DNA from 2 places in the Vreelandella hamiltonii genome. Region 1 is predicted to be linked to the other one. Evidence: predicted binding sites of a transcription regulator. Region 1 holds the regulator's gene; the other holds the start of a gene.
The links. The regulator sigma-54, encoded in region 1, starts transcription at its own class of promoters, with help from an activator protein. The targets are predictions, from matches to a motif close to TGGCACNNNNNTTGCTNT.
Positions count from the first base shown of each region.

Region 2: the regulator sigma-54 is predicted to act here: its motif matches at 1,165-1,182, upstream of glnL (nitrogen regulation protein NR(II)).

Region 1 covers NZ_BMXO01000003.1:176,916-180,331, forward strand. Annotated here, with positions in the region: gene rapZ (RNase adapter RapZ) at 1-187, opposite strand, end outside; gene ptsN (PTS IIA-like nitrogen regulatory protein PtsN) at 258-725, opposite strand; gene hpf (ribosome hibernation-promoting factor, HPF/YfiA family) at 730-1,038, opposite strand; gene IE061_RS05340 (RNA polymerase factor sigma-54) at 1,136-2,551, opposite strand; gene lptB (LPS export ABC transporter ATP-binding protein) at 2,657-3,403, opposite strand.
Region 2 covers NZ_BMXO01000006.1:103,236-106,651, reverse strand. Annotated here, with positions in the region: gene glnA (glutamate--ammonia ligase) at 1-411, shown strand, start outside; gene IE061_RS08260 (DUF4124 domain-containing protein) at 513-1,046, shown strand; gene glnL (nitrogen regulation protein NR(II)) at 1,233-2,294, shown strand; gene ntrC (nitrogen regulation protein NR(I)) at 2,287-3,416, shown strand, end outside.

The sequences.
Region 1 (3,416 bases):
GCAGGTTGCGCGCATCGATGCTGACCGCCAGGTGAGTTCGCCCCCCTTGCTCGCGCAATTCATCGACCAGCGAGCCCAGCAGCATGGCGGGCAGGTTGTCGATGGCGTAATAGCCAAGATCCTCCAACGCCTGTAGGGCGATGGACTTGCCGGACCCTGAGCGGCCGCTAATGATCACCAGCTGCATAGCGCATCTCTCTTGGGTATCAAAGGGATAGAGGGCTTGCCGTGTGCCTTGCTGCCTGGCAATGGCTGCGCTAGGCAGCCTGCTCGCGAATCTTGTCGGTCAGCAGCTCGAGCAATGCGCGCTGGCTACTGACATTGCGCAGCTGTTGGCGCGTGGCAGCGTCGTTCATGATCGTAGCCACCTGACCCAGCAGGGCCAGGTGCGTGTCATCGGCTTCTTCGGGAACCAACAGCACGAAGACCAGATCGACCGGGTCACCATCGATGGCGTCGAAGTCGACGGGCTCGGCCAGCTTGAGAAAGCCAGCAATGGGCGTGCTGCAGTGAGGGCTGCGTGCATGGGGGATGGCTACGCCATTGCCGATACCAGTGCTGCCCAGCCGTTCACGGCCAATCAGGCGGCTAAAGACTTCCTGACTGTCCAGGCTGGGCGTGTTCTGAGCGATAAAGGTGCTGAAAAACTCCAGCACCCTTTTTTTGCTGCCCCCGGGCACGTCGTACAGCACGCGCTCCGGGGGGAGTATGGTTTCCAACGTCATCGGTTTAACGCACGCCAGCGCCTTGGGCGCGGGCTTGTGCTTTTTCCTTGTGTTTTACCAGCTGACGGTCGATTTTGTCCGCCAGGGCGTCAATGGCCGCGTACATGTCATTATCCTGCGCTTCCGCATGCAGGTCTGCTCCTGCGGCATGCAGCGTGCAAGCCGCTTGCTGGCGCTCCTTTTCGACAGATAAGGTGACCTGGACGGTCGTGATGTTGTCGTAGTGACGCTCAACGCGTTCCAGCTTTTCGTTTACGTAGTCACGCAAGGCGTCAGTCAGTTCAACGTGATGACCAGTGATGTTTACTTGCATTGACGTGCTCCTTATCCATCGGACTGTACTTCGATTGTAACCCTTTTTGGGCCATTGCAAAGCCCTCGCCGCGAGTTTGTTGGGCAAGAGCGTTTAACTAGCGCAAACGGCGTCGCTCGCTCGACGAAGGTATACCCATCGACTCTCGGTACTTGGCGACGGTGCGGCGTGCCACGGTAATGCCACCCTCTTCCAGCAGGGTGACCAGGCGACTGTCGGAGAGTGGCTTGCCTGGCGGCTCGTCCTGAATCAGTTTCTTGATACGCGCTCGAATGGCCGTGCTGGAGTGGCTGTCGCCGCCCTCCTGGCCGCTGACCTGGCTGGAGAAGAAGTACTTGAGCTCGAAGACCCCGCGCGGGGTATGAATGTATTTCTGGGTGGTGACTCGGGAGATAGTCGATTCATGCATCTCTACCGCTTCGGCGATATCGGCCAGAATCAGCGGTTTCATGGCCTCTTCACCCTGCTCGAGGAAGCCTATCTGGCGGGCAATGATCTCGCGCCCCACGCGCAGCAGCGTGTCGTTGCGGCTCGACAGGCTCTTGATCAGCCAGCGAGCCTCCTGGAGGTGCTCTTTCAAAAACTGGTTGTCCTGGCTCTTGTCGGCGCGCTTGATCAGGCTGGCGTAGTCGGGTTGGATACGTAGCCGAGGCAGCGCTTCCGGGTTGAGCTCCAGATGCCAGCCCTCGTGATTGTGACGTACCACCAGGTCCGGCGTCACATAGCTGTCGTCGGTGACGCCGTAGGCGCTTCCGGGGCGAGGGTCAAGGCTGCGGATTAAACGGATGACATCGTCCAACTGCTCGTCATCGAGGCTCAGGCGTCGTTTCAGCAGGCGCATGTCGTCCTTGCCCAGCGCTTCGAGAAACTGGCGTACCAGGCGCTTGGCGGGCATCAACAGCGGAGTGTCTTCGGGTAGCGCGGCCAGCTGCAGCATCAGGCACTCGCGCAGGTCACGGGCGAACACGCCAGTAGGCTCGAACTGCTGCAGGCGCAGCAAGGTGTTTTCGACCTCGCGTTGGCTCAGGCCATCGTGGCCCTGCGCCTTGAGCCCCTCGCGGATGTCGTTGAGCGGCTGGGTCAGATAGCCGTTGGCATCCAGCGCATCGATGAGGCTCTCGGCAATGGCATGCTCACGCGCAGAGAAGTCGGTCATGGCCAGTTGCCAGAGCAAGTGCCCATGAAGGCTCTGACCGGCCGCCTGGCGCTCGAAGTCCGGGCCTTCGCTACTGCCGCCCGCGCTGCCCATGTCCTGGTAGGTGTCGGACCAGTCGCTGTCCACGGAGAGCTCGTTGGGAATGCTGTCTGCCCACTCGGCTTCCTGAGGCTCGCTGACCGCCTGTTCGCCAAACTCATCCTCCTGTTCGAGCATGGGGTTGCCATCCAGCGCCTGCTGAATTTCTTGACGAAGGTCCAGCGTCGATAGCTGAAGCAGCGCAATGGCCTGCTGCAGCTGAGGTGTCATGGTCAGCTGTGTGCCGATACGCAGTTGAAGAGAAGCTTTCATGACCATCTGAGAACCACTCGTTAATCAGAAAGCTCCACCCTAGAGCGACTCTCCGTTTGGTGCAAGTGCAATAAGCATGCCACTAAATAAAATGCCTTCGTGGGCCATTATTTAAAGGCGGAAGTCGGCGCCCAGGTAGACGTCGCGCACCTTCTGGTTATTGAGAATTTCCTGGGGGTTTCCACTGGCTATGATGTGTCCGTCGCCAACAATATAGGCAATATCGCAGATATCCAGGGTTTCACGCACGTTGTGGTCGGTAATCAGCACGCCAATATGGCGCTTCTTGAGCGCGCGTATGATCGACTTGATATCGCCCACGGAAATGGGGTCGACGCCAGCAAAAGGTTCGTCCAGTAGAATGAAAGCGGGCTCGGTGGCCAGCGAGCGGGCAATTTCCACTCGTCGCCGCTCGCCGCCCGACAGGCTCATGCCCAGGTTGTCGCGAATGTGGGTGATGTGGAAGTCTTCCAGCAGGGATTCGAGCTTCGCTTCTCGGCTACTGCGGTCCAGCTCCCGGCGCGTTTCCAGAATGGCCATGATGTTGTCGGCCACCGACAGCTTGCGAAAGATCGATGCTTCCTGGGGCAGGTAGCCGATACCCGCCAGCGCGCGTTCATGCATCGGCGCCCGGGTCAGGTCGAGATCGTCGATGCCCACCTTGCCAGCATCGGATTTCACCAGGCCGACGATCATGTAGAACGAGGTGGTCTTGCCTGCGCCGTTGGGGCCGAGCAGGCCAACGACACTGCCTTGGGCAATTTCCAGGTTGATATCCTTGACCACGCGGCGGCGCTTGTAACTCTTGGCCAGATGCTGTGCATGGAGCGTCTTGACCGCTGCAGTGTCGGGGCTGATGGCTGTCACGAGG
Region 2 (3,416 bases), on a different contig from region 1:
GCCTACAGTGCTCGTAACCGCTCTGCGTCTATCCGTATTCCTTACACTGCCAGCCCGAAAGGCAAGCGTGTAGAGACTCGCTTCCCTGACCCGACTGCCAACCCCTACCTGGCGTTCGCAGCGATGCTGATGGCGGGTATCGACGGTATCAAGAACAAGATCCACCCTGGCGATGCCATGGACAAGAACCTGTACGACCTGCCGCCAGAAGAAGGCAAGTCCGTACCGACAGTGGCCAACAGCCTGGATCAAGCACTGGAAGCACTCGATGCTGACCGTGCGTTCCTGACCGAAGGTGGCGTGTTCACCGACGATATGATCGATGCCTACATCGAACTGAAGATGGAAGACGTCGAGCGTATCCGCATGACGACTCACCCGATCGAGTTCGACATGTACTACAGCTGCTAAGCTGATGGCATGACTGCTAAGATCACCCTTGCGGTGTGACGAGCCAAAACCCCGCTTCGGCGGGGTTTTTTTATGGGCAGAATAGGTGAGGAGACAGCGTGGTGAGCAAGCGGCGTGTTGCATGGTCAGCGATATTATCCACAGGGATTTTCGTGGCTGCCTGCCTGTGGGTAAGCGCTGCCCAGGCGCAAACGGTGTACCGCATCGTCGATGCCCAGGGCAACGTCACGTTTACCGATAACCCCGAGCGCGGAGGCGAAGTGCTGCGGCTGGCGCCCTTGCCCAGCTTGCCTGCCGCCACCCGCCCAGCCGCGCCTTCGGCGGCACGGCCTTTGGGGCGTCCGGGCCAGCCGTTCATGCCTTATGACCGGTTCGTCATCGTTGCCCCCGCGCCAGGGGCGTCGCTGCGCGGTGGCATGACGCCCGTGGAGGTCAGCGTTTCCCCTGCGCTGCGCGAGGACCACCAGATCCAGCTGCTCGTCAACGGCGAGCTTAGCCAATCTCCTCTGCACAGCGATGCTTTTTGGCTGTCAGGCCTGCCTCCAGGGCAACATCGTTTGCAGGCAGAGCTGCTGGACAGCCAAGGGCGTATTCAGCATCGCACCGATCAGGTGACGATTTTTATCGCCGATTAATGCAATGCACTATAATGGTGCATTAGGTTGGCTAAATCTCCCTGCCCGTGCGCTATAAATGCCCGAGCGGCACCGGCAGGCTGCCCCCAAGCCGTGCATGGCGTCGTTTTGGGTAACTTGGCGCGCTTTTTGCAGTTCCTCAGCTAAATCTCTAACGCAACGGTTAGCGACGCTTCAGGACACGCCATGTATCAGCGCTTATTGGAACACCTCACCACGGCGGTACTGCTGCTGGACGGCGAACTTCGGGTTCGCTGGATGAATCCGGCCGCCGAGGCGCTGTTGGCGGTGAGCTTCAGCCGCGTACAAGGCATCAGTCTGGATACCTTGCTGGGCGGCGATGAGAGTATCGATGACGTGCTGGCCAAGGCACGCGATGCGTTTCACCCTTACACCCAACGCGAAGCGCGTATTACGCCGCTCAACAGTGAACCCTTGACGGTGGATTACACCGTGACGCCGCTGTCTGCCGAAGAGCTGCTGTTGGAGGTGGAGCCCCGTGATCGGCTGATGCAGATTTCTCGAGAAGAAGCGCTGACCACCCGCCAGGAAACCATCAAGGTACTGGCCCGCGGGCTGGCCCATGAGGTGAAAAACCCCTTGGGCGGTATCCGCGGTGCGGCGCAGCTGCTGGAGCGCGATCTGGACGATCCGGCCTTGCGGGAGTTTACCCACATCATCGTCGAGGAAGTGGATCGTCTGCGCGATCTGGTGGACTCCATGCTGGGCCCCAATCGCATCATCAAGCATGAGCCGGTGAACATTCACAAAGTGCTGGAACGCGTGCGTGCGCTATTGCTGGCCGAGCACCCGCAGGTCACCGTTCATCGCGATTACGACCCCAGCTTGCCCGACCTCTCTGGCGACGAGTCGCAGATGATTCAGGCGGTCTTGAACGTGGCCCGCAACGCGGTACAGGCCATGAGCGAAGCCGACACGCCGTCCCCCACGCTGACCCTGCGCACCCGTGCCCGCCGCCAGTTCACCCTGGGGGCCGAGCGTCATCGGCTGGTCAGCGAGGTGGGTGTCATCGATAACGGCCCCGGCATTCCCGATGCGCTTCGCGAAACGCTCTTCTACCCCATGGTGTCAGGTCGCGCGGAAGGTAGCGGCCTGGGACTGTCGATTGCTCAGTCAATTTTGCACCAACATCAAGGATTGATCGAATGCGATTCCCGACCCGGACACACCGAATTTCGTTTACTGATTCCATTGGTTATTAATTTACCGGAGATGCGTCATGACTGAGGCGACACGTACCGATGTTGCACGGGTGGTTATCGTCGATGATGACCGCGCTATCCGCTGGGTGCTGGAGCGCGCGCTGGCGCAACCCGACCTGGATGTAGAGTGTATCGAGCGGGCGGATACGGCGCTGGCTCGGCTGCTGGAAAACCCGCCGGACGTGCTGGTCACCGATATTCGCATGCCAGGCATCGACGGTCTGGACCTGATGTCCCGCGTGCGTGCCGCCCATCCCGATTTACCCGTCATTGTCATGACCGCCCACTCGGATCTGGATAGCGCGGTGGCTTCTTACCAAGGGGGCGCTTTCGAGTACCTGCCCAAGCCCTTTGATGTCGACGAAGCGCTGGCGCTGGTGCGGCGCGCGGTGGCCCATGCCCGCGAGCGGCAGCGGCCGGTCAGCGTACCGGAAGGGCTGAGCGCCGAGATCATCGGCGAAGCGCCTGCCATGCAGGAGGTGTTTCGCGCCATCGGGCGCTTGTCGCACTCTCATATCACGGTCTTGATCAATGGGGAGTCGGGCACCGGTAAAGAGCGGGTGGCCCAGGCGCTGCATCAGCACAGCCCGCGCTCCGGCAAGCCGTTCATTGCCCTCAATATGGCGGCGATTCCCCGTGACCTGATCGAGTCGGAACTGTTTGGCCATGAGAAAGGCGCGTTTACCGGCGCCGCCCAGCAGCGCCAAGGGCGTTTCGAGCAGGCCAACGGCGGTACGCTGTTTCTGGATGAAATCGGCGACATGCCCGCCGAGACGCAAACGCGCCTGCTGCGGGTACTGGCCGATGGCGAGTTTTACCGGGTCGGCGGCCATACGCCGGTCAAGGTGGATGTGCGGATCATTGCTGCCACCCACCAGAACCTGGAATCCCTGGTGGATGAAGGGCGTTTTCGTGAGGATCTGTTCCACCGCCTGAACGTGATTCGGGTGCACCTGCCGCGCCTGGCCGAGCGCCGTGAAGACATCCCCCGCTTGACCCGCCATTTCCTGGCGGAGGCGGCCAAGGAGCTATCCACCGATATCAAGGTACTGACCACCGAGGCAGAGGCTCACCTGACTCGGCTGCCGTGGCCGGGCAACGTTCGCCAGCTGGAAAATATCTGCCGTTGGCTCACCGTGATGGCGTC